One region of the Anaerotruncus sp. 80 genome, then DNA from elsewhere that is predicted to be linked to it. Evidence: predicted binding sites of a transcription regulator. Region 1 holds the regulator's gene; each other region holds the start of a gene.
What was found. The regulator Rex, encoded in region 1, represses fermentation and respiration genes when NADH is low (regulators of the CRP and FNR family bind a similar motif). The targets are predictions, from matches to a motif close to ATTGTTAANNNNTTAACAAT.

Region 1 (6,051 bases):
CCATAGAGTCCGCTCATCACCCTTGCCACCCAGACATCAATAGGAAAGCTGCCCGTCTCCCCCATGCCAAAGAGAGCAATGCAGCTTGCAACTTTAGGTCCTACTCCGCAAAGAGCTGACAAATCCTCTACATTCTCAGGCATTCCTTTCTGACATACAATTTTTGCAGTTTCAATCAGATATTTCGCTCTATATCCCAGCTTCACCGGCGCCAAATCTTCCACCGTTACCAACGCCAGTTTTTCTGGAGTTGGCAAATCATACCATGCCCTTCCCTCAAAGACACCGACCGGCTCTCCAAGCAGCTCCGCAAGCCCCTCTATACAGCCCTTAATCCGCGGAATGTTATTGTTCTGTGAAATAATAAAAGAAACAATAGTTTCCCACAAATCCTGATTCAGAATTCGGATTCCCCAGCCAAATTTGACTGCCTTTCTCATGACTTTATCACCACGACAAAGCTTTCGTTTGAGTTTCCCATAGTCTCTGTCTAAATCCAGATATTGACTCCAGAAATTTTCAAAATCTGCTTCCGTACAGTTGCTTATCTGCAGTCTGCCGCTGCCGCCTTCCGCTTCCCCTTCATATGACTCAAAGGCAATATTTGCAATTCTCCCTCCGGCAACACCAGTATAAGAGCCGTCCTCCTGCCGCTGCCACCGAAAGCACTGCCCGCATTCAAAGACATGCACAGGGAAAAAATCTTCAACGTCTTCTATTGTATATATTCTCTGTTCCATATTCTACTCGATCCATCTGACTTCTACATTGACCTTAACCACGTTAAATGCCGTCATGTACTCCACCGTCTCAGCCAGTTTCTGCTGAAACTCTATAGCGCTTTCCCATATCAGCGCCTGCGCCGATGCCGCTACAGCAATATCAATAATCAAATTATCCGGCGCCGTATTTTCATAAATCTTTAAAACTCTTGAAATCCCTTCTGACTCACCTGCTACACAGTCTGCAATATCCTTCATTACCGAGTCGGAAATAAAAAATTCTCCCATATAGCTGAACGTCGGTCTCACCACTGTCTTTTCCGGTTCCTGAATTTTCCCGCCGATTCCGCGCAAAATCCGAAGAGGATCCAGAAAATATCCGGCAAAATCACGTTTCAGCTGCAGAGTCGGTGCCGGAATGACGTGTTTTCCAAGCATATTCCTCTGCCTGTTTGCCGTCTCCCTTTCCTCTTCTGTAGTAATATCTTCAATATAAATTCGTTGACTGACAGCAGGCAGACCCAGCCTTGCTACAATCTTGTCCGTCATTTTGTCGCTGGTTCCAATAATTAAGATGGATTTCGGCTCCATCTCCCGAATCCGGTCTGCCACCGTCTGCGCATGTTCGTCCAGAGTAAACAACGCCGTCTTAATGGCGCCTACCATAGTTTTTTGGCGCTTTGCAGAAATCCCCGCCTCCACGCGATTTTTATAAATAAAAAGCCCATCATCAATGATACTTTCAATATTTCTCGCCTTACACAGATGAATCGCCTGATAGGATTTTCCTGTTCCACTTTTCCCCGTCAAAGTATAAACTTTCATCTTTACTATTACTTGCCCTTCTGTTATAATGGTACTGATTTAAAAAATGTCTTATAAGGAGGATAATATCATGGCTTATAAAATTACAGATGCTTGCATCAGCTGTGGCGCATGTGCTGCAGAATGTCCTGTAGAAGCTATCTCCGAAGGCGAAGGTACATATGTAATCGACGCAGACAAATGCATCGATTGCGGCGCTTGCGCTGGTGCTTGCCCGGTAGATGCTCCGGTAGAAGGTTAATCGAAAACTAACCAAACTGATAAGGCTGTACCCAAAAGGGACAGCCTTATTTTCTTTTGCCATGAAACAGCCGCCTTACTCTTCTCTTTCTTTCTCCTTTAGCGCTGTTTTCTTTTTCTGAATGTCGTTCATGTGATATGCTAAAGAGTGAAGGCTGTCAGAAAGATGTACATTTTCCAGCGCCACATGCTTTGGTACTTCAATATCTGTCGGCGCAAAATTCCAAATCCCCTTTACACCGGCGAAAGAAAGCTTGTCCGCCACCTCCTGCGCATTTTCTCTGCTGACACAGATGATTCCAATATCAATTTCTTCCTCTTCAACAAATTCTACAATATTTTCGTAGTCCATAATTTCCATTCCGTCAAGGTCTTTTCCTATCAGTGTTGGATTGATCTCAAAAACACCGTATACTTTAAATCCCTGCTTATGAAAATGGGTATATTTTGCAATTGCCTGTCCCAGATTGCCCGCCCCCATGATAACCATGCGGTACTCTTTATCCAGGCCCAAAATTGCGCTGATTTCGTCATAAAGCCCTTCTACGCTATAGCCGTAGCCCTGCTGTCCAAAACCGCCAAAGTTATTTAAGTCCTGACGAATCTGAGATGCTGTATAACCAATCAGATTGCTGAATTCTTTGGAGGAAATCTTTTCTACACCCTTTTTCTTAAGTTCAATGAGATAACGTCTGTATCTTGGCAGTCTCTTGATGACTGCGTTGGAAATCTTTGCATTTTTCATTTGACTAATCACCCTCTCTCAAATCATAGCAGTTTTCTTATGTTATTACAAAAAAGCCCGCCATAGGCTGACGGGTTTTCCATAGTTATTCCTGTTCACAATTTTCTTCAACATATCTTACTAAATCGCCTACTAACTGGAACTTCTCTGCATCTTCGTCAGCAATCTCGATATCAAACTCATCTTCGATTGCCATAATAATTTCTACAGCGTCCAGAGAATCAGCCTCGAGATCCTTCATCATATTGGTATCCATTGTTACCATAGATTCTTCTACATCCAGCTGATCCATAATAATAGATCTAATTTTATCAAAAGTCATAACCAACCTCCATTTGTCGTTACATAATTACAGAATTTATTATAGTAGACTGCCCTATGTAATGCAAGAAAAATTTTGGAATTTCTTAGTTTTTTACTCCAATTCCATCCATTTTTCGTATGCATCCGCAAGCTCAGCCTGATATTTCTCGTTCTCTTCCGTTAATTCTGCCAAATATTGATGATTTGTCAGATTCGCTTCATCACACATTTTCAGCTCATTTTCTGAAATCGCATTCTCCAGCTTTGCAATCAATTCCTCAAGCCGTTCCTTTTCTCTGGCAATGCGGCGTTCCTCCGCCTCCTGCTTTTTCTTTAGTGCCCGTTCTTCGGCAGCACTCAGCTTTTGATCCTCTTCCTTGCTTAAAACCGGCTGTGCCTCCTTGTGACCCATTTCTTTGAGATACTTTTTCCCGCTTTCCAGAGATGCCTTTTTTTCCACGTAATAATCATATGTACCAAGGTACTCTGTTAGTCCGGTCTTTTCCAGTTCTAAAATTCTAGTCGGAATTTTGTTGAGGAAGTATCGGTCATGAGATACAACGATAACCGTGCCAGGGTAATCCAAAAGCGCCTCTTCAAAGACCTCCTTAGAATCGATATCAAGATGGTTCGTCGGTTCATCCAGAATCAGTACATTAGCACCACTCATCATCAGTTTCAAAAGCGCCAGGCGCGCTTTTTCTCCGCCGGAAAGAGAGCCCACCTGTAAAAACACCTGGTCGTTTTTAAATAAAAACCTTCCTAAAATAGAGCGGATTTCCGCATCTTTATACAGGCGATAGGAATCATGCACTTCGTCCATGACTGTAGCGCTGTCATCGAGCAAAAGCTGCCCCTGGTCGTAGTAGCCAAATGCTACGTTATGCCCGATTTTCAGGTATCCGTCACTGGGAGAAAGCTCTTCCATCAGAATCCTAAGAAGTGTAGTCTTTCCCACACCGTTAGGTCCCACGATGCAAATTCGCTCGCCCCGCTTGATATCAAAATTCACGTTGGCAAACAGGTCTTTTCTGCTGGCGCCAAAGCCAAAGGACTTTGCCAGATTTTCACCATAGAGCACATCGTTTCCGCTCTGGTACTCCTGGCGGAAACGAATCTTCATCTTACCCTGCTCCGCTTCCGGACGCTCCAGCCGTTCCAAATGTTCCAAACGCTTTTCTCTGGAAGCCGCACGCTTAGCAAGCTTTTCCGTTCCCCGCTCTTTAAACCTGCGAATCATATCCTCCTGCCTGCGAATTTCGGTCTGCTGCTTATTATATGCACGCATCTCCGCTTCCCGCAGGGCTCTTTTTTTCTCCGCAAAAGCAGAGTAGTTGCCGTCGTAGCACCTAAGCTTATGGTGAGACACCTCAAAGATCCGGTTGGTCATCTGGTCCAGAAAATACCGGTCGTGGGAAACCATGACAATAGTCCCCTTATATCCCTTCAGATACTGTTCCAGCCACTTTAAAGTACCGATATCCAAATGGTTGGTCGGCTCATCCAAAAACAAAATGTCCGGTTTTTCAAGAAGCAGACACGCCAAAGCAAGGCGGGTTCTCTCACCACCAGAAAGAGTGCTGATCTTTTTGTCGTAGTACTCCGATCCAAACGCCATGCTGTTGAGAATGCCGTACATCTCACTCTTGTAGGCATAGCCGCCTTCATTTGCAAAAGCATCCTGCAGCTTTGCATACTGGTTCATCACGCAGCCGGCGGACGCCCCCATCTCGCTGATTTTCACGGAAAGCTCCGTCAGTTCCTGTTCCATCTCCTCGATGGGCTTAAAAATCTTCTGCACTTCCTCCAGCACTGTAGACTCCGTGTCGAAGTTATTTTTTTGTTTCAAATAACCTATAGTTGCGCTTTGGGAGAGAAAAAACTGTCCGCCGTCAGCAGAAAGCTCCCCCGATAAAATATTCAAAAGGGTAGTCTTGCCAGCGCCGTTAGCGCCCACAATACCCACTCTGTCTCCTTCATTGATGTGGAAGGAAACCCCTTCCAAAATAGTATCCACGCCATAGGTCTTCGTAATATCTTTTGCTGATAAAACAATCATGTCATTACTCTCCTATCGCCAGTTAAATTGCCATGCTCGGATCCGCATCCATATACAGGTCGCAAGCCCCGAACGCCTTGTATTTATAGTATGCAGCGCAGGCAATCATTGCTGCATTGTCAGTGCACAAAATCGGCTGGGGAATGTACAGACTCACCCCTGCGTTTTCACAAGCCTTCTGTAAATCCTGCCGCAGCTTAGAATTTGCCGCAACACCCCCTGCCAGCACTAGTTTATCCTGTTTTCTTTCCTTTACTGCTTCCATAGTCTTTGCCACGATTACATCAATGACTGCTGCCTGAAAGCTCGCCGCCACATCCGGCACAGAAATCTCCCGTCCCGCCTGCCGCTCTGTATTCAAATAGTTCAGCACTGCTGTCTTCAGACCGCTGAAACTGAAATCCAGACTGCCTTTTTCCAGAAAAACTCTTTTAAAAGCAATCGCATCCGGATTTCCTTCCTTCGCCACTTTATCGATTTTCGGACCGCCTGGATAGCCGAGACCGATGACTCTAGCCACTTTATCATAAGCCTCACCCACTGCATCATCTCTGGTGCCGCCCAGCACTGTACAGCAGTTATAGTCCGTCATCTCCACAATATTGGTATGTCCGCCCGACACGATGAGACACATAAAAGGCGGTGCAAGCTGTGGATAAGCAATGAAATTAGCACTGATATGCCCATGCATGTGATTGACCCCCACCAGCGGAATATCTCTGGCAAAGGCAATCGCTTTGGCTGTTGCCACTCCCATGAGAAGCGCGCCGATCAGCCCAGGACCGTTGGTCACACCGATCAGGTCAATGTCGGAAAGGCTGATGCCCGCCTCAGCCAGCGCCTGGTCGATGACGCCGTTGATATTCTCAAGATGATGGCGAGATGCAATCTCAGGCACCACACCACCGAAAGCCGTATGAATATCAATTTGTGATGAAATAATATTGCTGAGCACCTTCCTGCCGTCCGCCAAGATTGCCACCGATGTTTCATCACAGCTGGACTCAATGCCCATGGTCAAAAATGTTCCGTCTTTCATTACTCTTCCTCTAATTTCTATTCCAACATCACTTTACCATGCAGCGGTCGTCATGTCCAAGGTGCCTGCAGTTCTCACAGGACTGGTAGTCCGCCATGGTAAACGTGTCAAAGTCGTA
Region 2 (6,051 bases), on a different contig from region 1:
GATTCTTTCCATCAAAGCCCTCGCATTGCCAAGACCATGAGCTGCGGCCGCTTTAATCGTTACATCGCCAATCTGCAGCTCTACTTCTTTAATTCCTTTTTCTTTTCCGCGTACATCCATGTAATCGATAGAATCAGAACTTTCACCCGTGATAATATCTGCAACAGTACGCAGCGCTGCTTCCATGACACCACCAGTCGCGCCGAAAATCGTGGCAGCACCGGTGGAAACGCCCAGCGGATTGTCAAAATCGCCGTCAGGAAGCGCCGGAAAGTCGATACCAAATGCCTGAATTGCCTTGGCAAGTTCTCTGGTAGTCAGCACCAAATCTACATCAGGATAGCCTGTTGCTGCAAGTTCTTCTCGCTGTGCCTCAAATTTCTTCGCCGTACAAGGCATAATAGAAACAACTGCAATATTAGCAGGATCAATACCAGCCTTCTCCGCATAATAAGATTTGATCATCGCACCAAGCATTTCGTGCGGAGATTTGCACGAAGAAAGGTTATCCAACATATCCGGGAAGAAATGCTCGCAGAACTTAATCCAGCCCGGTGAGCAAGAAGTAATCAATGGCAGTTTTCCGCCGTTCTGCAGACGATTGAGAAGTTCGGTGCCTTCTTCCATAATCGTAAGGTCAGCGCCAGTATCCGTATCAAACACTTTATCAAACCCGATCATGCGCAGTGCAGTTACCATCTTTCCTGTTACATCTATGCCCAGCGGCATATCAAATTCTTCACCGAGAGCCGCTCTAACAGCTGGCGCAGTCTGAACCACGACATGCTTTGTCGAATCTTTCATAATCTCCCAAAGTTCGTCAAGGCTGGAATGCTCCTGCAGCGCACCGGTTGGGCAAACGTTAATGCACTGTCCACAGTTGACACATTTAGATTCGTCAATCGGACGATTGAATGTTGTGCTAACAACCGTGCCGAAACCTCTGTTGATGACATCAATTGCGCCAACTGTCTGTACATTGTGGCAGACACTGATACATCTTCTACATAAAATACACCGATTCGGGTCACGCATGATGGAAATACCGTTGTCGATATCCATAACCTGATTGGCTGTCACCACTTCCTGATTCTTTGCATAATTGGCAAACTCTGTATCCATGGTGTTAGCCAAAGTCTTTAGTTCGCATCCCGTAGAACCTCTATTGCAGCTCTGGCACATAGCAGGATGATTGGACAGAATCAACTCCAAATTCTTTTTTCTAAAGTTGAGAATGTCCGGCGTATGGGTTTTGACCACCATACCCTCCGCAACCTTCTGCACGCAGGAAGCCTGCCAGTTCTTTGCACCTTCCACTTCGACAAGGCACATACGGCAACAACCGATTTCGCAGACGTCCTTCAAAAAACACAAGGTAGGAATTTTGATGTTGACCTGTTTTGCCGCCTGTAATATCGTGTAATCCTCTGGCACGTTGACATCCATGCCGTCTATGGTTAATTGTACTCTTTTCTTATTCTTCATCACTTCGCCCTCCAGTTTATGCGTTCTTCATGATAGCCTTAAACGGACATTTTTCCATGCAGACGCCGCATTTGAGACATTTTTCATTGTCGATGACGTAAGGTGTTGTCTTGCTGCCAGAAATACACTGCGCAGGACAGTTTCTCGCGCAAAGACCACAATGCTTACAAAGTTCATCATGCACCACGAACCGCAGCATCGATACGCATACGCCAGCCGGACATTTTTTGTCTACCACGTGGGCTTCATACTCATCGCGGAAATATTTCAGCGTAGACAGTACCGGGTTCGGCGCCGTCTGACCCAGACCGCAAAGTGCACCCTTCTTGATGTTTTTCGCCAGATATTCCAGTTCGTCCAGATCTTCCAACGTACCTTTTCCATCGGTAATCTTCGTCAGAATTTCCAGCATTCTCTTCGTACCGATCCGGCATGGAGGACATTTTCCGCAGGATTCGTCTACGGTAAATTCCAGATAGAATTTTGCGATATCCACCATACAGGTATCCTCGTCCATGACGATCATACCGCCGGAACCCATCATGGACTGCAGCTCGATCAGAGAGTCATAGTCGATTGGGCTATCAAGGAATTCTGCCGGAATACAGCCACCGGAAGGTCCACCGGTCTGCACTGCCTTAAATTTCTTTCCGTTTGGAATGCCGCCGCCGATTTCGTAAATGATTTCACGCAGCGTCGTACCCATCGGGACTTCTACAAGTCCTGTATTGTTGATCTTTCCGCCAAGGGCAAAGACTTTGGTGCCGTGGGATTTCTCCGTACCGATGCCGGCAAACCAATCTGCGCCTTTGATGATAATCTGCGGAATATTAGAAAGCGTTTCCACGTTATTGATAATGGTCGGCTTTGCAAAGAGACCTTCTACTGCCGGGAATGGCGGTTTCAGTCTTGGTTCGCCGCGGTTTCCTTCGATGGAAGTCAAAAGCGCAGTTTCTTCACCACATACAAAAGCGCCAGCACCCAATCTGATATCTAAATCGAATTTAAATTTCAGACCCAGTACATTATCTCCTAAAAGACCATATTCTCTCGCCTGCTCGATGGCAAGGGCCAGTCTCTGTACTGCAATTGGATATTCCGCACGAACATATACATAGCCCTGGGACGCGCCGATGGCATATCCTGCGATTGCCATTGCTTCAATGACGGCATGGGGATCGCCTTCCAGAACAGATCTATCCATGAATGCGCCCGGGTCGCCCTCGTCAGCGTTACATACCACATACTTTTCCTTTTCCTGCTGATCTGCAGCAAACTGCCACTTGACGCCAGTCGGAAAACCGCCGCCGCCTCTGCCGCGCAGCCCTGCGTCTTTCATCGTCTTGATGACGTCTTCCGGCTCCATCTCTGTCAGCACCTTTGCCAACGCTTCATATCCGCCGTAAGCGATATATTCGTCGATGTTTTCTGGATCGATTCTGCCGCAGTTTCTCAGAGAAATACGCATCTGCTTAGAAAAGAAATCAAGTTCATTTTCTGATTTCAAACGTTCTACGACTCTGCCATTTTTGATGTGAGCTTCCCAGATTTCGTTGATGTCATCCGGCGTTACGTTGGTGTACATGACGTTTTCCGGATAAACCATCAAAATCGGACCCTCCGCACAAAGACCAAAACATCCCGTCTGCACGATATGCACACGATCATGCAGCCCGTCTCTGTCCATCAGTTCATTGAGTTTTTCCCGATTTTTAATTGCGCCTGATGAAGTACAGCCTGTACCGCAGCAGGTCATTATGTAAATTCTGTTATCATCGTTTCCGATTCTGTTGCCAAAAGACTGCAGTGTTGTATCTTTAATCTTCTGGATATCTTTGATTGTCTTAACCATCGTTTCCTCCCGTTATTCCATAAACTCATACTGATTCATGATTTCGTCTACCTGTTCCGGGGTCAGTCTTCCGTAAACCTCATCGTTGATGGTGACGACAGGCGCCAGACCGCAAGCGCCAATACACCGGCAGGAATCCAGGGAGAATTTACCGTCCGGCGTACATTCTCCAACATCAATGGAAAGCCGTTCCAGGAATTTTCCCAAAATGTCTCCAGCACCTTTTACGTAACACGCCGTTCCCATACAGACATTAATTTTGTACTTTCCCTTCTTTTTCAAGGAAAATTGGGAATAAAATGTTACGACGCCGTAAACCTTCGCCATGGAAACGCCCAGCCCGTCGGCAATTCGCTCCTGCACCTCATACGGCAGATAGCCAAAGACCTCCTGCGCCTCATGGAGGATTGGAATCAGCGCGCCTCGCTCATCTTTATGCTTTTCGATGATTTCGTCAAGCTGCGCAAACTTTGCAGTCATTTCTTTGCAGTTACACATGTTTTTCTCCTTCGAAAATGATAGATATAGATATAGATATAGATATAATTCCATAAGATGGCAACCACCCGTTAAATTTTTAACCCGAATTGGTTAATTTTTTAACCTTTACCATCGTTTTCATTTTATAACAAATTTTCTGATTTGTCAACTTTTCGTCAGATAAAAAATAAAAGATTTTATGACATTAAAGTAAGATTTGTGAATTTACCACAAAATCCAAATATATGTGCAACGAATTTTATGGGTTTTATCATAACAAAAAACGCAGCACGCCGAACCTGCCGTTCGGCGTGCTGCATCAATTCTCTACAAAACTGCTGCCTATGTTCAATAAACAAATTGTATCAAGTCTATTACTTTTCCACCTGAGATATATACGTACACCACTTGATTTCCACTTCTGTAAACCCACTCTTTAATGCCGTAGTAAGTCGCTTTGCTGACAGGCTTCCCCCAAGTTGTCAAGAGCGCCTGCTTACTGGTCATGCCGACATATAATTTATTCCCAAAATACACCATATCGCTATAAGAATCCAATTTCTGCCCGCGCGAATTATATAACGATGCACTTATTTTTGTGCCAGCAGCATGGGTGCCGATATATACCTTAGTCTTCAGCAATTTCTTCGATTGATTAATTTTTTTCTTATATGTCTTTCCACCAATCTTTATTTTTATCATATCGCCTGCAGAAACATTTGAACACTCCACATACGCATATTTTGATGATTTATATACATATTTATAAATCTCAAGATTGGCAGACTTTCTTTTTTTCACCGTCTTTGTGATACTGGTACTGCTTCCGTAATCATTTGTTACAGTAATCTTGATTTTCTTTCCAAATTTCTGCTTCGGAATTTTCAATTCAAATTCACCGCTTCGTTTATCAGCAACAGTTTTGTAGGTTTTGCCATCTAACACTGTCTTTACCGTTGCGCCCAGCGCTGCTTCGCCGACAATCGTACTCGTTTTATCGTAGATATTATTGACCTTAATATAAACTTCTGCATTTTCAACAGTTCCTTCTGTTGTAATTACCTTTCCGGAATCATCTTCCGCCGTGATAATTATCTTTTCGCCCAACTTTTGCTGCGGATAAGGGGCATCCAGCGCAACAGTAATTTCATCATCAATAATTTTACACGGGTATGTTTCGCCGCCTACCGTAACTGTTGCTTTTACAATTTTCTCATCGGGGAGTTTACTGATAAATGCCCCCATTCCTTTTCTTTCTGCAATAACAAGAAAGAACTCCGTACTGCTCTGCCCCACATTGACAGTTACAGTCGTAGATACCTCACCAAAAGTTTTCGAGCCGACTGTCTTTACAGTAATAATGGCAGTCCCCGGCGCCTTTGCCCGAATCACTCCGTCGGCGTCTACTGTCGCTACAGCAGGATTATCCGACGTATAAGAAAAGCCTGTACCATCTCCCGAAGCCTTCGCCTTTATTTGCACCGGATCACTTTTCGGAAACAAATCAAATGTATTTTCTTTAATTGTGATTTCCTGTTCTTTCGGTGCAATTTCAAAGTATCTGGTAATCGTGCCGTGAAATTTGCCTCTCCCTATAATATCTACTCGAGCCGTACCAACTTCTATATTATTAGAGTATTTAAGAACATAATCACTAAGCTCGCTCAATTTCTTTCCTTGATAAGTTACAATGATTGGCTCGGCATTTTGGCGCTTACCGTTATAAACTTTTTTAGGTTCGTATTGCACTTCAGCTTTTGCGATGTTGATACGTGTCTCATAACGATAATTCACTTTTCCAGAAAATCCTCCGATACCGCGAATTTCAATATAGCCACAGGTTTCTTCATCAGTATAATTACCAACAGTATAGTCTTTTCCTTCTTCTAAAAGCATTTTCCCATAGGTAATGGTAAATTGCGGCCGCTCTCCCTTTTCTGTGAATTCCGGAAAGTTAAACTTGCAATAAGTTCCGATTGATCTCGGGTAAATGTCTAGCTCACTACGCAGTTCTCCACAGTAATCATTAATTCCTTTAGCAATAACCTCCATTTTGCCCGGCATCACATTGTTTCTATACTCCAGTGTATAATCAACACCTTCCGTCAATCTGTGATTCGCCACCCATACTTCTACTTTGTTCGCAATCAGCTCTTCCCCTGTATACGTAAAAGTCGATGGATCTGTACGCATAAATGAATCCCTGGATATATCTATCTTCTGCACTTCTTCCT
Region 3 (6,051 bases), on a different contig from region 1:
TTCATATAGGACACACATACTGTACTGTAATGGCGGACGCCATGGCCAGATTCAAGAGACTTTCCGGCTACGATGTGCGCTTTTTGACAGGAACAGATGAGCATGGACAGAAGATCCAGACCATTGCAGAAGAAAAGGGCGTTAGCCCGCAGGAATACGTGGATGGTGTAGTTGCTGGCATTAAAGAGTTGTGGAAGACCATGGAAATTTCTTATGATGACTTTATCAGAACCACTGAGGACAGACACGTAAAGCGGGTGCAGGCTATTTTTAATAAAATGTACGAAAAAGGCGATATCTATAAAGGCGAGTACGAAGGTCTGTACTGCACGCCGTGCGAATCTTTCTGGACAGAAAGTCAGCTTGTAGACGGCTGCTGTCCGGACTGCGGAAGACCTGTGCAGAAAGCCAAGGAAGAAGCTTATTTCTTTAAACTTTCCAAATATCAGGACAAGCTGATTGACCTTTTGGAGAACACCAACTTCCTTGAACCTGAAACCAGAAGAAACGAAATGCTGGGATTTATCAGACAGGGGCTTGATGACCTTTGCATTTCCCGCTCTACCTTTGACTGGGGTATTCAGGTACCAATTGATGAAAAGCATGTCATCTATGTATGGCTGGATGCACTTTCAAACTATATCACTGCCTTGGGCTATCCTGACGATCCGGAACTTTTCGAAAAATACTGGCCGGCTGATGTGCACCTTGTAGGAAAAGAAATTGTTAGATTCCATTCCATTATCTGGCCCGCAATGCTGATGTCTTTAGATTTGCCGGTTCCAAAGCAGGTTTTGGGTCACGGCTGGCTGCTTCTTGAAGGCGGCAAGATGAGCAAGTCCAAGGGCAATGTGGTTGACCCGGTGAAGCTCATCGACCGTTATGGCATCGACGCGCTGAAATATTTCCTGCTTCGCGAGTATACCTTTGGACAGGACGGCGTGTTCACCAATGAAGTGATGCTGAAACGGATGAACTACGACCTTGCTAACGACCTTGGAAATCTGGTGTCCAGAACGGCTTCCATGATTGAAAAATACTGCGGCGGCGTCGTGCCGGAAAGCAACACGGAAGACGATATCGACAAAGACCTGAAAGCCATCGCGACTGGCGCGGCCTCCAAGGTGGAAGCACAGATGGACAAGTTCGCGTTCAATATGGCGCTGGAAGAAATCTGGATTCTTGTTAGACGTGCCAATAAATATATCGACGAAAAAGCACCTTGGATTCTTGCAAAGGATGAAACAAAGAAGCCGGAACTGGATACCTGCCTGCACAATCTGGCAGAGTCTCTGCGTATCATTTCCATTCTGATTCATCCGTTTATGCATACTACCTCTGACAAGATTAGAAAGCAGATGGGTCTGTGGTATGCGGATGTGGTCTGGGAAGACGCGTTTACTTTCGATATGATGTATCAGGAACAGGTGAAGAAGGGTGAAGCCATTTTCCCGAGACTTGATATCGAAAAGGAACTTGAGGAACTGGATGCTATGCAGAAAGCTGGTGCAGAGCCTGAAGAAGAGAATATTCCGCTGGAATTGAAGCCGGAAATCGAATACGATGATTTTGACAAGATTGATTTCCGTGTAGGTCTTATCGAAAAGGCAGAGAAGCACCCGAAGGCTGATAAGCTTCTGGTCTTCCAGATTAAGATGGGAACAGAACGCCGCCAGATTATCTCCGGCGTAGCAGAAGACTTTAAGCCGGAAGATATGGTTGGAAAGAAAGTAATCATCGTCGCCAACCTGAAGCCACGCAAACTGCGCGGTCTGGAGTCAAAGGGCATGATTATGTTCGCTGAAAACGGTGAAAGATGTGAAATCGTTACTACCATAGCTGAAGACGGCGTAGTGGTAGATTAGAAGAATGGGTTTTAAAAGCCGCCTGCTTGTGAATTGCAGGCGGCTTTTTGGCGGAAGGAAGGGGGATTTTTGCAAGGTGAATCCTCTTAGTTTGCCTATTGAAAAGAAAGTCTTCTATAGAACTATAAATAATTCACGGTAAATGCACGAAAAAACTTTCAAAAATTGAACATTGACAAATTCCTGGATATTTTGTATTTTTGTCAATAAATGCGCGTTAAAATACCGATTATTTCATATTTTACGTTCTAATATTGACAAGATTGACAAACTCTCAATTTTTTGTCAATTTTGGCAAGGTAGAAGGGATTTAAGAGCGGTTTTGACCTGCTGCACTGATGGTTTATTGACAAAAATACGCGGGATGAAAGAATTTTGTCAATGTTAGCTGGCATAGAACGTCTTCGTGCGTTTGCCATGATAAATAATTTGACTGAACTTGATTTTTGTGATTAACTTTGGTTGGGTTTGTGCTATACTATAGTTAACAGACTGCCTGCTGACAGGGGATTACATGCGGGTGTTAAAAACGGGCAGTACAATGAGGAGGGTGTGAAACATGACAAAGATTGCAATTAATGGATTTGGACGAATCGGTAGGCTGGCATTCAGACAGATTTTTGAAGATGAAACTATGGAGGTCACAGCCATCAACGACCTAACAGAACCGGCGATGCTGGCACATCTGCTGAAGTATGACAGCGTGCAGGGCGGATACCGCGGTCATACGGTGACCAGCGATGAAAACTCCATCACGGTAGACGGAAAGAAGATTGCGATTCTTTCGGAGAAAGAACCGCAGCAGTTGCCGTGGAAAGAGCTGGGCATAGATATCGTACTGGAATGTACAGGCTTTTTCTGCTCCAAAGCAAAGTCAGAGGCGCATCTTCGTGCCGGCGCAAAGAAAGTCCTCATTTCCGCACCTGCAGGAAACGATTTGAAGACCATTGTTTACGGAACTAACCATGAAACATTGAATGCCGAAGATGATATCATTTCCGCAGCGTCCTGCACCACCAACTGTCTGGCTCCTATGGCAAAGGCGCTTAACGATTACCGGGAAATTCGTACCGGTTTTATGACGACCATTCACGCTTACACCGGAGATCAGATGCTTTTGGACGGACCCCACAGAAAAGGAGATTTTCGCCGTGCAAGGGCTGGTGCAGTCAATATCGTGCCTAATAGCACCGGTGCAGCAAAGGCTATCGGTCTGGTGATTCCAGAACTTGATGGAAAGCTGATTGGCTCTGCACAGCGTGTACCAGTGCCTTCCGGTTCTATCACTATTTTGGATGCTACACTGAAAGACGAGACAGAGTCTGTAACGGTAGAAGGCATTAATGCGGCCATGAAGGCTGCTGCCAGCGAGTCTTTTGGCTATACAGAGGAAGAGTTGGTATCCAGCGATATCATCGGCATGAACTACGGTTCCCTCTTTGACGCTACACAAACCCTTGCTCAAAGATGCGGCACCAAGATTTATGAGGTTCGTGTGGTTGCATGGTATGATAACGAATGCAGCTACGTGTCTCAGATGATAAGAACGCTGAAATATCTGAGAAATTTCCTTTAATATGCGGATAAGAAAAGGCGCAGGCTTCTTTGATGAGAGCCTGCGCCTTTTAGGTGGGATTATACTGGAATTTACGCGATGTTTTCTTTGTCTGTTTTTTTCCTGAGTTTGACTTTTGGTTCTTTTGGCAGTCCGAAGAGCGGAATCACTCTATCCAGACCGGTGACAGTCAGAATCAGAATAGAAGCTACAGCAATCATTGCCATAAAATTATACTTGATGAAGTCTGTGTTAGAGAATTGGAACAGCGGATATACGTTTGCTGCGATACCAACATAGAATCCAAGGTATACGTGCCATGGAATTAGCTGAGAGCCGAATACACCCATTGCATCACCGAAAGTAGCATTTCGCAGTTTCAGCTTATACATGTCTTCTTCTGTTTCAGCTTCTACGTTTTCTTCTGTAATTCCTTTGATGATTGGACCAACCGTTACAATCTGTGCCATCTCATCGGACAGGATTGCATTACCAGTAAGGCAAAGCAAGCCGTTGCAGAACATTAGCTGTCTTACATTGTGGGAAACTCTTACAATCAAGTTTGCTAGCGGATCGAAGGCTTTCATCTTGCCCATGATGCCGCCGAATGCAGCAACCCACATCATCATGATGATTACCCAGCTGCCTGCGTCAGCAAAGCCGTCCATACACATGTTCAGATAGTCCTGCAGTCCGCCGCCGTTGAAGGAAGTAGTGCCTGCGAAAAGTCCAAGAACGTAGGCAGATACGATACCGGTGCCGATACAGCCGAATGTGTTCAGCCCTGAAATTGCAAGGCCAATTACCAGAATGAGAGGAACTATCATGTAAAGTGCTACGCCGTTTTGTACCTGATCCAGAAGATTAATCGCTTCAGGCTTTTCTTCAGCCAGATAATCCAGCGCGCTCTGTGGAACGGAGTCCAGTACGTTGGAGGCTTCTACCGCCTGATTAGGAAGCCCCATTACGGTAGCGGCAATGAAGAATACGATAGCAGCAAGAACCAGACACAGTACAGACCATACGCCCTGACTTCTGATTCTGTCTACAACTTCTACGCCCTGAATACCGGAGGATACGATGGTAGTATCGGAAATCAGACCGATGTTGTCACCAAAGCATGCGCCCCCTGCGATTGCACAGGTAGTCAGAAGCAGGCTGCCGGTTTCGATGCAGTTAGGGTCAACGATATGCACCAGCCACAGGAAAATCGGAGCACATGCTGCAAAGGTGCCCCAAGATGTGCCAGTAGCAACAGAGAGTATGCCTGTTACGCAAAGCCCTACAATCGCAACAGTTCTCGCTGTGATACCCAGTGATAAAGCGATGTTTACAACAGAAGCCCCTACGCCTGTTGACATGAAGGCGCTGGCCATTGCATAGGCAAACATCAGAATAAATAATGCCACAATAATGTTTTTTACACTGTCCATAGCAGCGTCCATACATTCTTTAAAAGAAATTTTTTCTGTCAGCTTAGCTACAACAACCGCAGCAACTGCAGCGATAGTAGCAGCAAGCAAAGCGTCCTGTCCGGACATCATCAGTCCTGCCAGAATAAAAATTGGCACGAACTTGAAGATTGCTTTTAAAACGTTCATTTTTTTCTCCTTTACTTAATAAATCCCACCCATGTAAAGCGCAATATCTGTGCCAAGAGTAGAAAGTTGTCTGAAAATTACGCAATGAGACAGTATTTGCAAGGTATGAAAAGGACTTTAAGAACATAGAAAAATTGTGTCTTGTTCACGCATACGAACCATTTTTGAGAAAAATATAAAAATTACACGCCAAAAATGACTCAAAAGGTTGACTTTTTTCTGGTTCTATCATAGGATTAAGAAAGGATAGCCTTGCATTGTTAAGGAATAGGAGTTAGGAATGGACAGAAATTATGGTTTAAATCGGGTATTAGAACCCAAAGGTGTCGTGCCGGCAACGGCATGGAAAGTTGACAACAGCCGCACGCTTTTTAGCAAGGAAGCGAGAGTTTCTCTTGAACGAATTCACTTAGAATGGGGGAATTTTCAGCAGATTTGTACCAGCAGCGGATATGATGAAAACAAAATTCGGAGTAAGATTTTGGATTTAGTGGAGAAGCGAGGCAAACTGCATAATCCTTTTATTGGTTCCGGCGGTGTGCTGATAGGTACGGTGGAAGAGATTGCAGAAGATCTGACTTCGGAGGTAGGTGCAGTGGAAGGCGACCGAATTTACTGTATCGCCTCGTTGAGCAGCATTCCTGTATATATTGAAGAAATTCACGAGATAGATTTTAACTATGGACAGATTGTTTGTAGTGGTTATGCGATTCTCTTTGAGACATCGCCCGTTCACGTAGCAGATAGGGATCTAAGTCCGGACTACACCTTGGCGGCAATTGATGAGGCAGGCAGTCTCTTTGGGGCGTATAATATTGCGCTGGAGCATGCCAACAAAAAATTGGTCATTATCGGAAGAACTGTCTATGGTACACTGCTGTATGCGGCGGCTTTGAAAGAAGCGGGAATTGCAGATTCTCATGTGACGGTGGTGATGGATGAGGAAAGCAGGGAAGGACTTTCGCAAAAAGAAATTAGAAATGTGATGAAACCCCTTGTAGGGCAAGTTTTCTTTACGAATCTAGCAATG

Region 2: the regulator Rex is predicted to act here: its motif matches at 3,925-3,944, upstream of D1155_RS09360 (NAD(P)H-dependent oxidoreductase subunit E).
Region 3: the regulator Rex is predicted to act here: its motif matches at 2,136-2,155, upstream of gap (type I glyceraldehyde-3-phosphate dehydrogenase).

Annotation. Positions count from the first base shown of each region.
Region 1 covers NZ_QWES01000040.1:6,968-13,018, reverse strand. Annotated here, with positions in the region: gene D1155_RS14675 (DNA glycosylase) at 1-740, opposite strand, end outside; gene D1155_RS14670 (Asp23/Gls24 family envelope stress response protein) at 744-1,547, opposite strand; gene D1155_RS14665 (4Fe-4S binding protein) at 1,618-1,788, shown strand; gene D1155_RS14660 (redox-sensing transcriptional repressor Rex) at 1,864-2,532, opposite strand; gene acpP (acyl carrier protein) at 2,618-2,854, opposite strand; gene D1155_RS14650 (ABC-F family ATP-binding cassette domain-containing protein) at 2,948-4,894, opposite strand; gene tsaD (tRNA (adenosine(37)-N6)-threonylcarbamoyltransferase complex transferase subunit TsaD) at 4,917-5,933, opposite strand; gene D1155_RS14640 (hypothetical protein) at 5,962-6,051, opposite strand, start outside.
Region 2 covers NZ_QWES01000016.1:29,975-36,025, reverse strand. Annotated here, with positions in the region: gene D1155_RS09370 (NADH-dependent [FeFe] hydrogenase, group A6) at 1-1,485, opposite strand, end outside; gene nuoF (NADH-quinone oxidoreductase subunit NuoF) at 1,502-3,241, opposite strand; gene D1155_RS09360 (NAD(P)H-dependent oxidoreductase subunit E) at 3,350-3,835, opposite strand; gene D1155_RS09355 (Ig-like domain-containing protein) at 4,166-6,051, opposite strand, start outside.
Region 3 covers NZ_QWES01000018.1:68,122-74,172, forward strand. Annotated here, with positions in the region: gene metG (methionine--tRNA ligase) at 1-1,865, shown strand, start outside; gene gap (type I glyceraldehyde-3-phosphate dehydrogenase) at 2,425-3,441, shown strand; gene D1155_RS10390 (Na+/H+ antiporter NhaC family protein) at 3,513-5,021, opposite strand; gene D1155_RS10395 (sigma 54-interacting transcriptional regulator) at 5,302-6,051, shown strand, end outside.